3 regions of the Exiguobacterium sp. SH1S21 genome follow, and region 2 is predicted to be linked to each of the others. Evidence: riboswitches for the same ligand, from Rfam matches in the RefSeq annotation. Region 2 holds a riboswitch; each other region holds the start of a gene.
What was found. A riboswitch is a leader RNA that binds a small molecule or an ion and turns the genes downstream of it on or off. The one in region 2 is predicted to bind thiamine pyrophosphate.
Positions count from the first base shown of each region.

Region 1: it holds a riboswitch for thiamine pyrophosphate, as region 2 does, so the genes downstream of both, thiT (energy-coupled thiamine transporter ThiT) here and tenA (thiaminase II) in region 2, are expected to answer to the same signal.
Region 3: it holds a riboswitch for thiamine pyrophosphate, as region 2 does, so the genes downstream of both, EVJ24_RS08040 (YkoF family thiamine/hydroxymethylpyrimidine-binding protein) here and tenA (thiaminase II) in region 2, are expected to answer to the same signal.

Region 1 is NZ_SJUY01000003.1:175,236-180,157, forward strand. It holds gene EVJ24_RS06180 (DAK2 domain-containing protein) at 1-972, opposite strand, end outside; gene EVJ24_RS06185 (Asp23/Gls24 family envelope stress response protein) at 995-1,357, opposite strand; gene rpmB (50S ribosomal protein L28) at 1,610-1,798, shown strand; gene EVJ24_RS06195 (thiamine diphosphokinase) at 1,856-2,443, opposite strand; gene thiT (energy-coupled thiamine transporter ThiT) at 2,443-3,015, opposite strand; TPP riboswitch at 3,090-3,189, opposite strand; gene rpe (ribulose-phosphate 3-epimerase) at 3,209-3,865, opposite strand; gene rsgA (ribosome small subunit-dependent GTPase A) at 3,867-4,751, opposite strand; gene pknB (Stk1 family PASTA domain-containing Ser/Thr kinase) at 4,795-4,922, opposite strand, start outside.
Region 2 is NZ_SJUY01000001.1:616,257-621,178, forward strand. It holds gene thiE (thiamine phosphate synthase) at 1-568, opposite strand, end outside; gene thiD (bifunctional hydroxymethylpyrimidine kinase/phosphomethylpyrimidine kinase) at 546-1,376, opposite strand; gene thiM (hydroxyethylthiazole kinase) at 1,373-2,164, opposite strand; gene tenA (thiaminase II) at 2,161-2,835, opposite strand; TPP riboswitch at 2,917-3,021, opposite strand; gene pelG (exopolysaccharide Pel transporter PelG) at 3,083-4,531, opposite strand; gene pelF (GT4 family glycosyltransferase PelF) at 4,512-4,922, opposite strand, start outside.
Region 3 is NZ_SJUY01000004.1:231,635-236,556, reverse strand. It holds gene EVJ24_RS08045 (GTP-binding protein) at 113-1,306, shown strand; TPP riboswitch at 1,372-1,472, shown strand; gene EVJ24_RS08040 (YkoF family thiamine/hydroxymethylpyrimidine-binding protein) at 1,552-2,145, shown strand; gene EVJ24_RS08035 (ECF transporter S component) at 2,138-2,713, shown strand; gene EVJ24_RS08030 (ATP-binding cassette domain-containing protein) at 2,706-3,818, shown strand; gene EVJ24_RS08025 (hypothetical protein) at 3,849-4,034, shown strand; gene EVJ24_RS08020 (energy-coupling factor transporter transmembrane component T family protein) at 4,034-4,771, shown strand; gene EVJ24_RS08015 (DUF1643 domain-containing protein) at 4,785-4,922, opposite strand, start outside.

The DNA.
Region 1 (4,922 bases), on a different contig from region 2:
CTCTTCTTCAAGAATCGTCGAATGCTGTTGACGCATGTTCTCGATCTTGACCGCGACAAGCTCACCAAAACGTTGTCCTTTCGTGATGACGTCGCCCGGCGTCTCGACGTGAACGTGGACTTTGAGCAACTCTTCGTCGGCGACGACAAGGAGCGAGTCTCCGAGTTCAGACAGCTCGTTACGGAACACGTCCTCATCGAACGGAGTCTGTTTCAACTTTTCGTCTTGGAAACGGACCATGATCTCCGTGCAATATCCAAATTCGATATCTTCCGTCGACATGAAACCTTGCGCAGCATGGTGTTCTGCCTCAACGAGGGCATCCATGACCGGTGCGTGCGGCTTCTCGAGCTCTTTCCCTTCAAGGCTCGCGAGGAACCCTTCATAGATGACGAGGAGACCTTGACCGCCTGAGTCGACGACACCGACTTCTTTTAAGACCGGCAACAAATCAGGTGTCCGCTCGAGCGAAGCTTTCGCTTCCGTGATCACTTGCTCCATGAACTCATTGAAATCGCTCGTCGACTCAGAGGCACGGAGCGCTTCGTCGGCCGCTTCACGAGCAACCGTCAAAATCGTTCCTTCAACCGGTTTCATAACCGCCTTGTATGCCGTGTCAACGCCACGTTTGAGTGCCTCGGCAAAGTCGAGTGTCGACAATTCTGTCTTTCCTTCGATCGATTTACCGAAACCACGGAATAATTGGCTCAAAATAACACCCGAATTCCCACGGGCCCCCATAAGTAGGCCGCGGGCAAACTTCGATGACACGTCAGCGATGTTCGCTGTGTCGAGTGCGGCCACTTCCTTCGCACCTGAAGTCATCGTCAAATTCATGTTCGTTCCCGTGTCGCCGTCTGGGACCGGGAAGACGTTAAGCGAATCCACGTAATCTGCATTTTGGCTCAAGTTGGCTGCACCGTTTGCGACCATTTGCGCAAACACCAATCCATCTAAACGTTTTAACCCCACACCAAATCCTCCTTCGTTCTCGTCAGTCATTCGTCAGACGAACGCCTTGTACGAATATATTTACCGACGAAACGTTTAATCCTAAAGTTTCACCGAGCGTGTATTTTACACGACTTTGCACGTTGTACGCGACTTCCGACACTTTCGTCCCGTAGCTCACGATGATGTGCATATCGATATGTACGTCTTCTCCATCTTGACGTACGACAACGCCACGCGCATAGTTCTCACGTTTGAGCAGTTCTGCGATCCCGTCTTTCAGTTGAGCTTGTGACGCCATTCCTACGACGCCGAAACATTCCATCGCCGCACCGCCCGCGAGTGTCGCGACCACGTCGTTCGTGATATCAATATTGCCATATGTTGTCTTCATTTCAATTGCCATATGGAGTAGCCTCCTTTATTCGGAATGATTCCTACAGTATATTCTACAATAAGTACCTAGTTATTAAAAGGACATGCCCCTAAACTCGGTCAATTGTAACCGCAACCCTCATTCATTATTAAAATCCTCATCCGTAATGTCAAGTTTTTTTCTTGTCATCCGGTTATTTTCTAGTTGCATCGTGAAAAAACCCATGCTAATATAAACGAGTGTCTATTAGGACGAACCCACATAAAAAAGGAGGGGAAACGCATGGCACGTAAATGCTACGTAACAGGTAAGTCACCTAAGTCAGGTAACAACCGTTCGCACGCACTCAACAAGACAAAACGTACTTGGGGTGTAAACGTACAAAAAGTTCGCATTCTCGTTGACGGTAAACCTAAACGAGTTTGGGTTTCAGCTCGCGCTCTTAAATCAGGTCTCGTTGAACGCGTATAATTACCATACACGAACGAAATAAATCCCAGCGGCATGCGCCGATGGGATTTTTTTTGTTTATTTCTTTATATACATAATCAAGACGTTGCCGCTATGAACGAGCAAGTCCGCCTCTTCCGCCGACCACTCGTTTGAGATCGTCAGCGCCTCATGGCTGACGACGTCATGGTTCTCGAGCGGGTACTTGACGCCACGAATCGAGACCGAGGCCCGTTTCCAAGGTACGAGCGACAAGTAATGGTCAGGACGACGCGGGAGACGATAGTCCCCTTTTCCGACGAGACGGACTTCTTGCCCGTCTGCGAACAACCGCATCTCGGGGTACGCTTCGAGCAGACCGACGTTGCTGAGCGTCATATCGAGCCTGCCCCCGAGTGCACCGTATACGTCGATCACGTCCGCCCCTTTCCCTCGTGCCGCCTCGAGAGCGATCTCAAGGTCGGTCACGTCTTTTTCAGACGGATAACGGACAGCTTCCTCCGGCACGGTGCCTGTGAACGAATCAAAGTCACCGACGAGCAGGTCCGGCTTCATTCCACGGTCGAGCAGCGTATGATAGCCGCCGTCGACGCCGATGACGTAATCGGCGTTCCGAGGAAGCTCAGGGACCGCTTCCGGGCTCGCAGCCACAATCAAGACGCGCATTATCTGATGTCCCGTGTCGCGAGCGTCGCGAAACGCGGCGCCGACGTGAACAAGAGCACGATCACGACCGCCGAGACGAGGAACGACGGCAACATATACGTCAAGTTATAGCCTAGCGAGTACAAGACGACCGGTCCTTCCGCATACTCGGCGAAGAAGACGATGCCAGAAACGACGTGCGCAACGTAGCGGAGCGCCGAGCCGATCAACGCCCCGAGAATCAAATAGAACGTGAGCGTTTTCTTGGCGCCGTCTTTTGCCGACTGTTTGACTTGCCCGGCGAAGATGCCGGCGACTCCGACGAGGCCGTAGGCGACCGTGTAGTCGAGTAAAAATTGGACCGGTGTGAAGATATAGGCCCCAAATAACAGTTGTAGCGTCCCGACGAGCGCGCCTGTCGCGAGTCCGCCTCTCAATCCATGCCGATACGCCATCACGAGAATCGGCAGCATCGCCAAGCTGACTGCTCCGCCTTGCGGCAACCGATATGGGATGAGCATGTCAAAGATCAGTCCGAGCGAGGCGAACAGCGAGATTTCAATGAGCGCCTGTAGTTTTAAACGTTGTTTCATCTTATTCCCTCCTTGATATGAGTGAACGACAAAAAGCAGCATGACGTAAACGCCATGCTGCTATCGTGTAGCAACGTGCATTTTCGCCACATCCCTACGTCCGTGTGAACGGAACAGGTTCAAAGGGTTAGCTCATGCCTCTCAGCCACAGATGTGACACCCCTTGCGACAATATTTGTTGTTCTACAGACAATTATACACGAGACGCGTTGCGAATGCTATCGATTGCGTCTTTATAGCTCGGTTCGTTATAGATGGCTGAACCGGCAACGAGGACGTCGGCACCTGCGTCGATACAAAGTTTTGCCGTCGCAGGATTTACCCCGCCATCGATCTCGATCTCGAAGTCGAGACGACGCGCTTGGCGCATCTCGCTGAGCGCCGCAATCTTCGGGACGACCGCTTCGATGAACGCTTGGCCGCCAAAGCCAGGGTTCACGGTCATGAGCAATACCATATCGACATCACCGAGCACGTGCTCGATTGATGACAACGGCGTATGTGGGTTCAAGACGACACCACACTTGGCGCCGGCTCCTTTGATTTGTTGCAATACGCGATGCAAATGGTTTGTCGCCTCGACATGGACCGTGACGATATCGGCGCCTGCTTGAACGAAGTCCTCGACGAACCGTTCCGGTTGGTCGATCATCAAATGGACGTCTAATACCATGTCCGACTTGTCACGCAAACTTTTGAGTACCGGCAGTCCAATCGAGATGTTCGGCACGAACTGACCGTCCATGACGTCAAAATGAATGTAATCGGCCCCTGCTTCTTGGACCGCTTTGACCTCTGCCTCAAGGTTGGCAAAATCGGCCGACAGGATCGATGGTGCGATTTTAATCATGTTAGTACCTCCGTTGTCTATCTTTTAATTCCTCCATAAACGTAACATAGTTCGCATAGCGGGTGGAAGCGATTTCTCCGGCCTCGACCGCCGCTTTGACGGCACAACCTGGCTCGTTCAAATGGGCGCAACCACGGAATTTACAGTCATCGTGCCGCAAGACGAATTCAGGGAAACACCAACGCATCTCCTCGACTTCAAGTTCTTCCGGGAACTCAAGACTCGAGAATCCAGGTGTATCGGCGACGAACCCGTCCGCGAGTGTGATGAGCGTGACGTGACGCGTCGTATGCTTCCCGCGGCCAAGCGCTTTCGAAATTTTACCAGTCGCGAGTTCGAGCTCCGGTGCGACCGCGTTCAGCAACGAACTCTTCCCGACGCCGGTCTGTCCGGCGAACACGCTCGTCTTGTCTTTGAACGCGCTGCGGATGAGCTCGATTCCAGCTCCGTCTTCGGTCGACGTCTCAATGACTTGATAGCCGATCGAACGGTATAGCGCTGCCGCCGCACTAATTTTTTCTTTTTCAGTTTCTAGCAACAAGTCCATCTTCGTCAACACGATGATTGGGTGAACTTGCTTCGATTCGATCAAAATGAGAAAGCGGTCAAGCAAATGAAACGAGAACGCCGGCTCTTTCACGGAAAAGAGCAGAAACGCCTGATCGATGTTGGCGATCGGCGGACGGACGAGATGGTTCGACCGCTCATCGACAGCCATGATGTAGCCGGTCCCGTCCCCTTGGTCTTGAATATCGACGTCGTCCCCGACGACGGGCGAAATGTTTCGGTTCCGGAAGTTTCCCCGGGCGCGACATCTGATTTCAACTTTCGTTTCGGTCATGACATCATAAAATCCACCTTGCAAGCGAATAATCGTTCCTTTCATCCTGTTTCCTCCTTAGAAAAGAGGTGACGCGCACGCCACCTCTTCATTGTGAATCTTTTGCTTGGGCGTATGTCACCGTATCGGTCCGAACGACTTCTCCCTCGACTTCAATCGTCGCGGTACCGACTTCGTCCGGAGCAATGACGAGCGTATAGGAATACGTCGTCGTTT
Region 2 (4,922 bases):
CAGCTACGCCGTCAGCCCCGTCACGTCGAATCGCTTCGACGTGTTCAGGCATGATTCCACCAATCCCCACGATTGGCAAATGCTGAAACCGGGCTCGAACTTGCCGAATGAGCACCGTTCCGTTCACTTCGGCCGCGTCTTGTTTCGACACAGTCGGATGAACCGGTCCAATTCCGACATAGTCGGCGTATCTCGAAGCCGTTGCGGCTTGCTCGATCGAGTGGACCGAGACACCGAGCCACTTGTTTGAACCGATTCGCCGACGAACGACTTCGGCTGCTACATCTTCTTGTCCGACGTGGACCCCATCTGCATCGAGTTTGATTGCCAATTCGACGTCATCGTTAACGATGAACGGGACACGGTACTGTCGACAAAGTGTATGCAACGCTCGTGCCATCGCTTCTTTTTTATCCCCATACAGTGGCTCTTTACCTTTTTCGCGAAATTGAAAACATGTCACACCACATTGAAACGCCGTTTCGACCGTCTGAACGAGATCAAACGTATCCGCCGTGCCGCAGATGAAGTAGAGCTTTAACCGCTCAACGATAGGCGATGAATTCAATGGAAACCACCTCTTTCGGGTGCTTGTTATACGCCCAATGATTTGTCGGTCCATGCCCGTTGCCGATCTTTAATCCGTGGGCGATGGCACTATGGATGAACTGTTTCGCCTTCTGCGCGGCTTCCATAACGGTATACCCGTTCGCGAGCTCCGCTGTTAGCGCAGCCGAAAACGTGCAACCGGTCCCGTGCGTATCTTTCGTCAGCAACCGTGGCGTCACCATTCGAAACGTATCGGTTTTCGTCATGACTAGGTCTTCGGCGAGAGGACCATCCAAATGACCGCCTTTCAACATGACGACGTCTGCCCCGTAAGACAACAAGCGCTCAGCTGCTTTCATACGATCAGTGAACGTACAAATCGTCAAGCCGGTCAACACTTCAGCTTCAGGGATATTTGGCGTGACGACCGTCGCCATCGGTAACAGCCTCGTCCGTAGCGCGGTGACGGCGTCCCGTTCAAGCAAGGTCGCACCGCCTTTAGCGATCATGACCGGATCGACGACGACATTTTGAAAACGATGCTGCTCGAGCGCGTCAGCTACGACATCAATCAACTCACGATTGAACAGCATCCCGGTCTTGCACGCCGAGATGATAAAGTCTGATCCGACTGCATCGAGCTGGCGTGCGACGAGGTCGGCGGAGACGGCTTCGACACCGTGCACGCCACGCGTGTTTTGAGCCGTCACCGCGGTCACGACACTCGTGCCAAATACGCCTAATTCTTGAAACGTTTTCAAATCGGCTTGGATTCCGGCGCCCCCGCCAGAGTCCGAGCCGGCGATGGTCAAGACTTGAGGCCTCATCGCGCGAACACCTCGATTCGGTCGCTCGGCAGGTCAGTTGACGTCATGGTAGCGAGCGCGTTGAGAAAGTGGATCGGGAAATCCCCCGGACCCGTCGCTGCTTCACTCGCCAACTCGCCGCATCGTGCATATCCGGTGAGCGCGGTCGAGGTTGCCGTCATCACGTCCGGTTCAACAGCAAGGAACGCACCGACGACCGCACTGAGTAGACAGCCAGTGCCTGTCGTCTCTGTCATGAGCGGATGCCCGCCCAAAATTTCTAGCGTGACCGTCCCATCGCTCACGAAATCTGTCGCCCCGGTAATCGCGACAACACAGCTATATCGGTTCGCTGCTCGTTCGGCGAGTTGTTGCGGATGATGTGTGCCGCTTCCGGCGTCGACCCCTTTCGTCGTCCAACCGGCATCGACAAGCGTGGCGACTTCCCCGGCGTTCCCACGGATGACCGTGACGCGTACGTCTTGCAAAATCCGTTCGACGACGTCGCGGCGGAACGATGTCGCCCCGACACCGACCGGGTCTAGGACGACAGGACGATCCGACTGATTCGCGGCTTGTCCGGCACGTATCATCGTCGCCTCGGTCATAGCGTCAAGCGTCCCGATGTTTAAGACGAGGGCATCGCTCACGGTCGCCATGTCTGCCACTTCTTCGATCGCATCGGCCATGACCGGGGAAGCCCCGACGGCGAGCAACCCGTTGGCCGAGAAGTTAGCGACGACGGTGTTCGTAATGTTATGGACGAGCGGTCGCTTCAACCGGACGGCTTCCCATAGATCCGGCCTCATTGTCCCACCTCAAGCGGCAGTTCCCACGATTCGAGTGTCCAGGCCATCTCCCAAAACGCGAGCTCATAGTAGCAACTTTTCAAAAACAGTTGCTGATAGCGAATCCGTTCTGACTCCGTCGCTTGTCCCGCCAATTCATCAAGTCGCTCGATCTGCTCTTCGACAAGTTCACGGAACCATTCCGAACCGTACGTCGCAATCCAAACAGAGTAAATCGGATGGTCTGGTTCTGCGTCCTTCAAGCGCTCCCCGATCTCGTAATACACCCAGTAGCATGGAAGAATCGCCGCGAGCACGTCTCCGAGCGTCGGGCCGGCTTGTTGCATATGGAGCGCGTATGCATAAGCCGTCGGAGCTGGTTCGAACGTCGCCCACTCCATGTCACTAACCGCGAGCATCGTAAAAAATTCCCGATGCAACTCGTGCTCCGCCTCGATCGTGTGGAGGGCGTGCGTCAAAAATCGGCTCGCCAGCTCCATCGTCGGGGCAAGTGTAGCGCCCTTCGCCTGTACTTTCGAAAATTGATTCAAGTAGTACGAGTCTTGCATCACGTAATGCCGAAACTTCGCCTCGTCGAGCGTCCCGTCTCCGAGCGCGCGGACGAACGGATGGTGGAAACTCGCCTCAAACAAGGCGTCGGCCTCTTGGCGGATGTGTGCGGTAAATGTCATCGTATTCTCCTCCTTTGTATGAAAAAAGACGCCGCCTCCCATAACGGAAGCGGCGTCGGCCATACACAAAGAGTGTGAGAAAGGACGTTTCGCCCACTTCCCTCCGCTAGCGTGAACTAGATCAGGTTCAAAGGGTCTGGACCTTGTCCATCTCAGCCGCGTCAAGCGACTCCCCTAGTGGCAAACATTATGAAATTCGGTCATCTTCGACCACATCATATCAATCTTTTTGAAAAATGCAAACCCTTTAACGCGAGAAGCGACGGTTGAGAGCGCTCCCAAAATGCGAGAACCGTTCCGTCCCGAGCTTACGACGGTTCGAGGCCGCGAACACGTAATAATCGACCTTCCCCATAAAATAAATCAAGCGCAGTCCTGCGATAAAGAACGTGATGATCGTGCTGATTGCAAAGCCGACCCCATACCAATCGATCCCGCGCGATAGTAACGACAACGTGAACAAGGCGTTCAATGTGAAGAACGATAGGTTGACGAACAACGCACCACGCCGGTCCTCAAAATAAAGCAAGAGCAGCGTCAGTACGAGAATCATCGCGTTCGCGAACGCGGCGAGCGTCGTCATCCGGAAAATTTGACCGACTTCTTCCGGGACACCGATCCAACCGACGAACACACCCGCCATCAGGATCGCGAACAAGGTGACGACACCTTGACTTCGCCCAAGTCGGATCAATTCATTTTTCAACACCGTCGTCATCGTCTGCTTCGCCTTCTCAATTTGGTGTAACGCCCCGCCATAATTGATCAAGCCGTAAAACGTTCGATAGCGCTCGTAAAACCTTGTCTCGACAGCGACGACGAACAAGAGCTGGGTCGGGATGATCGTCAAGTACGACCAGAACACAGCCGTGTCATAATACGGATTGAACACGAACGAATCGGCAATCACCATGCGCCCTTCACCAAACCAAATGATGAAGTTGGTCACCCAGATTCCAAGCACGTATAACACACCAATCGCAAACAAGTCCGGATACTTATCAAAGTACCGGAAGTATGAAAACTCTCGCGTCGCATACCTAAGTGGAAACGTTCGGAGCATCGCGAAGAATAGCCCGAACAGCGTCACGACCATCCCAACAGTAAAGCCAAACAGAAGCTCGAGGCTCGATGGGTTGACCATGAGACGACTGATCAAATAGACGCTCGCGACTGAAATAACCCCGCCTAGCAAGAAGCTGTAAGCGACCGCTTGATAAAATTTGGCGGCGCTCAAGAACAGGAACATGACCCAGATGACGTTGATGGTCATGAATAAGACGAACAGGACGAGCTTATAGGCGAAACTGAGCGGTGAAATCAGCCAAAACACGCTATACATGACGACGGCAGCGAGAATCGTCACTTTTAACATGCCGGTGAAGACAGGAAAGATCTCATGGGCTTTCTTTTCATAAAATAAATCAGCCACGTATCGCGTGACGACGAGCTGCTGAAAACTAAATAGAATTTGCGAGAAAATGAACGCGTAAGACACGGATAGCATAAACAGTGTCCGTTCCTCGAGTGACAACATCGGCATCTGAAACGCCAACCATTGAATCGTACCGACAACGAGGATGACGATCAGCCAAGGGCCCGATGTGACGAGACCGGAAAACGTGTACGCCTTCAGTCTTGAAGAGTAATAGTCTTCTTGAAACAGCTTTTGTAACTTAAACCCGATGCCCGCCATACTGTTCCCTCCTCGCTTCATAGATGGCTTTATAGCGGTCGACGAACTGTTGCAATCGATAATACTGACGGACACGCTCGCGGCCGTTTTTACCGAAGCGCATCCGTTCGCGCGGATAATCCATCATCCATTCGACTTTGTCAGCGATGGCTTCCGGATGGACCGGAGGAACGATGAAGCCGGCCGGACCGAACGGATCATCAGCGCGTCCGTAAAGTAGTTCCGAACAAGCCCCGACATCGGTCGCCACCCAAGGGATGCCAGCCGCCATCCCTTCTAAAATGGCGAGCGGCTGCCCTTCCGATATGCTCGTCAGCAACAACAAATCAAATTTCGGCAACCAGTCTTGTACGTTCACTTTCCCGACGAGTTCGACATAGTCGGTCAGCCC
Region 3 (4,922 bases), on a different contig from region 2:
ATTACTCAGGGTACAGTTTACTCCTTTTGAGCGTGTTTTTTTTGTTGACAACGGACGTGATCCCGTTCATTATCTAAAAAGTAATGATTACGATTTAAAGGTGGTATACATCATGAAACGAATTCCGATCACAGTCTTGTCCGGATATTTAGGAAGTGGCAAGACGACGTTGCTCAATCATATGTTGAACAATCGGGATGGTAAAAAATATGCCGTCATCGTCAACGACATGAGCGAGCTGAACATCGATGAGCGATTGATTGACGGGGCAGGTTTTTCACGGACGGACGAGAAGTTGGTGGAGCTGTCTAACGGCTGCATCTGCTGCACGTTGCGAGAAGATTTACTCGAAGCGGTCAGCGAGATTGCGAACGACCGACAGCTCGACGGCATCATCATCGAGTCGTCTGGTATCTCGGAGCCGATCCCGGTCGCGCAGACGTTTACATATGCGGATGACGCCTTGGGTATCGACTTGACGAGCCGTGTGTATGTTGACGCGATGGTGACGGTCGTCGACGCGTATCGATTTTTAAAAGACTTCAACTCGGGCGAATCACTGCATGAACGGAAACAGGCTGTCGACACGGGTGATGTCCGGGAAGTCGTCGACTTGCTCGTCGATCAAGTCGAATTTGCCGACATCATCGTCCTCAACAAGGCAGACCGGGTCACGGAACCGGAACTGCACGAGATCGAAAGTCTGTTACGCGCGTTAAACCCGGCGGCGCAACTTTTGACAAGCACATACGGGAACGTGTTGTTGTCCGACCTATTAGACGTGAACTTGTTCGATTTTGACCAGGCGATGCACGCCGCCGGATGGATCCAAGAGCTCGAGACAGACGACCATACCCCTGAAACCGAAGAGTACGGCATCAGTTCGTTCGTCTATCGCCGCCGCCGTCCGTTCCACCCGGAGCGTTTACATGCGTGGATCGAACAGTTCCCGGAAGAAGTCGTCCGGGCGAAAGGTTTTTTATGGATCGCCTCACGGAACGACATCGCGTGCTTGTTCTCCCAAGCGGGGTACGCGTCGACGCTCGAACATGCGGGCCGTTGGCTCGCGACGCTTCCTGACGCGGAACGAAAGCAGATGTTCGCCGCCGAACCAGAGCTTGAGGCCGATTACATCGAGCCGTACGGCGACCGCCAGACGGAGCTCGTCTTGATCGGTCACCGAATGGACCGAGTGCGCGTCGAGCTTGAACTTGACGCCTGTCTACTGTCAGACGAAGAGATGGCGTCAGACTGGACAACGTTACGGGATACGCTTCCAGGAAACGGAATCGCGACGTTTTCATGATTTAACCGTTTACAATTCAGAATCGAACGGCTATACTTTTGCTTGCATGAACAACCGCATACATTGGACTACACTAGGGGTGCTTCGGCTGAGATGTGAGCATGGCTCCAATCCCTTATAACTCGATCCAGGTAATACTGGCGTGAGGAAGTGTGGCACTTTTTCTGATGGATTGATGATTGGATAAGTGGCCGCATTCTCATGGATGCGGCTTTTTTGTGTAACCAAATAAGGGGGGAATCATCATGAATCAACAATGTGGAACGAGCCCGATCGTCGGGTTCCGCTTTACGCTAAGCCCGATGACGTCAGAGTTCATACCGGTCATCAAAGGAGCACTCAAAGAGACTGATTTAAGCAACGTCTGGAGGCACACGGACGATGTATCGACCGTGATTCGCGGTCGGGCCGAGCACGTGTTTGACGTCGCGAAAGCAGTCTTGTCACACGCCACGAGAACAGGGGCGCATGTGTCGATGAGCGGGACGTTCTCGGCCGGATGTCCGGGCGACACGGCCGGGGACAATCTGCTCGACGTATCGAGTGAGCCGGTGAACGGGCGAGCGGCTGCCCAATACGTCTCTTCACAGTTCGCACTCTACCCGCTCGGTGATGATGATTACATGGACATTATCTATGAAGAGGTCGATTTCGCGAAAGCACGGGGCGTCTTCAATGACACGATGCATTATGCCTCAGGGATCCACGGAGATATCGAGCCGGTGTTCGCGTTTTATGAGGCGACGTTCAACCGCGTCCGCGAGAAGACGAGCCACGTCGTCATGACGGTCACGTTCAGTGTGAACAGTCCGTCGCACGAGGGACGCGTTGATGCTTAACTCATGGAAGTTGAAAGAAATCGTATTGCTGTCGATTTTATCGGTCGTCTTTGCCGTCGTCTATTTGGCGTTCGTCCATGTCGGGAACCTTTGGGCCGGTCTCATTGGACCGATCGCCTATGAATGGATTTTTGGGATTTGGTTCATCGTCTCGATTATTACCGCCTACATCATTCGAAAGCCAGGCGCCGCCTTTTTGTCGGAAGTGCTCGCGGCGTCGATCGAGATGATGATCGGCAATGCGATCGGTCCGCGCATCATCCTCGTCGGCATCATTCAAGGACTCGGCGCCGAAGCGGCGTTCGCACTAACCGGGTATAAGCGGTATGACTTGTGGGTGCTCATGCTCGCCGGATTCGGTGCGGCAATGACGAGTTTCGCATATACGTACGTCATGGGAGGTCTCAGCGCGCTCAGTCCGACGTACGTGGCTTTGATGTTCGCACTACGGGCGACGAGCGGGATGCTCATCGCAGGGATCGGCGGGAAGATTTTGAGCGACTTGTTGCTTCGAACGGGTGCGCTAGAAGGATATGCCGTCACCCGGCAGAGGAAGGCACATGGTTGAGACCGAGCGTCTGGCGTTTCGTTTCCCGGGGGAAGGACGCGACGTATTGACAGATATCACACTTCGTCTTACGGACGGCAGGACGCTCATCACCGGGGCGAGCGGGTCGGGGAAGTCGACTTTGTTCGCCTTGTTCAATCGGCTCTACCCGGACAACTGTGATGGGATTGTGACGGGGCGATTGCATCTATTCGGTCGGTCCTATGCCACGTATCGGCCTGGCGAGGTGAATCGCCGCGTCGGGACGGTGTTTCAAGACCCGGACAGCCAGTTCGTCATGCAGACGGTAGAGGAAGAGCTGATTTTCACGCTCGAAAACTTTTCGGTCGTCCGAAGCGAAATGATGGGCCGTGTCTCAGCGATTTTGTACGAGTTACATTTGTCCGATTATCGCCACCGCACCATCCATGATTTATCAGGGGGCGAGAAGCAGCAAATCGCCGTCGCCTGTGCCTTGATCGGACGTCCGGAATGGCTCTTACTCGACGAACCGCTCTCACACCTCGACCCGGCGACGGCACGTCGGTTCGTTCGCTGGCTCGACAAGTCCGCACGGAACGTCAATATCGTCGTCATCGAGCATCGTCCGTACATGTGGGGCGACTTCTTTGACCGGCACTTGGAACTCGTGAACGGAAGGATCGCAGGCGATGGATCGTTCGTCGTTCAACCGGATTATACATTTACGCCGATTGAAACGACACGGGGCACAAACATATTATTTCAGATACCGAAAGTGAATCACAAAAAGTTCCAACTTGTAGCGAGCAAAATCGCAGTGGCCCCCGGGGATGTGATCGCCATCCTTGGTCGGAACGGCAGCGGCAAATCGACGTGGCTAAAAAGCCTGGCGCGGCATCACCGTGAAGTCGGGCTCGTCCCGCAATCCCCGGCACATTTGTTTGTGACGAGTGACGTGTCGCGGGAACTAGCGTATGGACATAACCGTTCAATCGAGGACATGTTGGCACGCCTCGGGCTTGAACGTCTGCGTGGCGCCCATCCACTCTCACTCAGTCACGGTCAAAAACGGAGACTCGCCATCGGGGTGATGCTTCTGTCGGGTAAACAACTGCTCGCGTTTGATGAACCGACGGCCGGTTAAGACGAGGCATCACTTCGAGCGCTCCATGCATTGATAGCTGAACGAGTCCGTGCGGGGCAGACGGTCTTGTTCGTAACGCACGATCTCAGTTTCGCCCGTGCCGCGAGCACGTATTATTTGATGAGTGACGGGAACTTGAGTGGGCCGTACGATGCGTCGATTTGGGACGACTCGGACTTATTGCGGGCCCACGGACTGTTGACGGAGGCGCTTTGATGACGTTTCACGAGATGAACCCGACAATCAAGTTCTTGACCGTGACGTGTCTCATGTTCGGTCTCGCCTTCATGTACAACCCGTGGACTCCGCTCGTCGTCTTCTTCGGCACACTCGCCCTCCAATTCATCTTTTCCGACGTGAGCTGGAAGCGATGGGGACTGTTCATGATCCCATTTTTACTGACCGCGCTCGGGACGCTTTGGACGACGCTCGTCTTCGGCAGAGAGGCGAGCGGGCAAGTCGTGTTCTCGCTCTTCGGCAATGATGTCACCGAGGAGAACGTGTTGTTGGCGGCGACACTTTCGCTTCGGGTCCTCGCCTTTACGGTCCTGTCGCTTCTGTTCACGCTGACGACGGACCCGAAGCGGTTCGTCTACAGTCTGATGCAGCAGGCGAGATTGTCTCCGAACATCGCCTATAGCGTCTTCGTCGGCTTTCGCTTTTTCCCGATTTTAAAGATCGAACTGATGCAGCTCTATGAAACGCATGCCTTACGTGGGGTGCGCCTCGACACCCGGATCGATCACGTGCGGCACATCCCGAAACTCCTAATCCCGCTTCTTGCCGGCGCTATCCGTCAAGCCGAGCGGATCGCGTTCTCGATGGAGGCTCGGGGATTTACGGGTGAACATCGTTCCACGTACGAGGTGATTCCGGTCACGCGAAACGATTTTCTGTTGGCGTCACTCTTGTTCACGCTGTTCGGAGTAAGTGTATGGATCGGCGTGCGATAAAAAACAGGACGACTCATTTCGAGTCGTCCTGTTTTGTCTCTTTCAAGATCTTAAATTTCGGTTTGATCGATTCGTTATTGAACGCTTCGAGTACCGTATTTTCATTGGCCATGCGAATTTGTTGCGGTTCGCCTTTTGACGTCGTACCGAT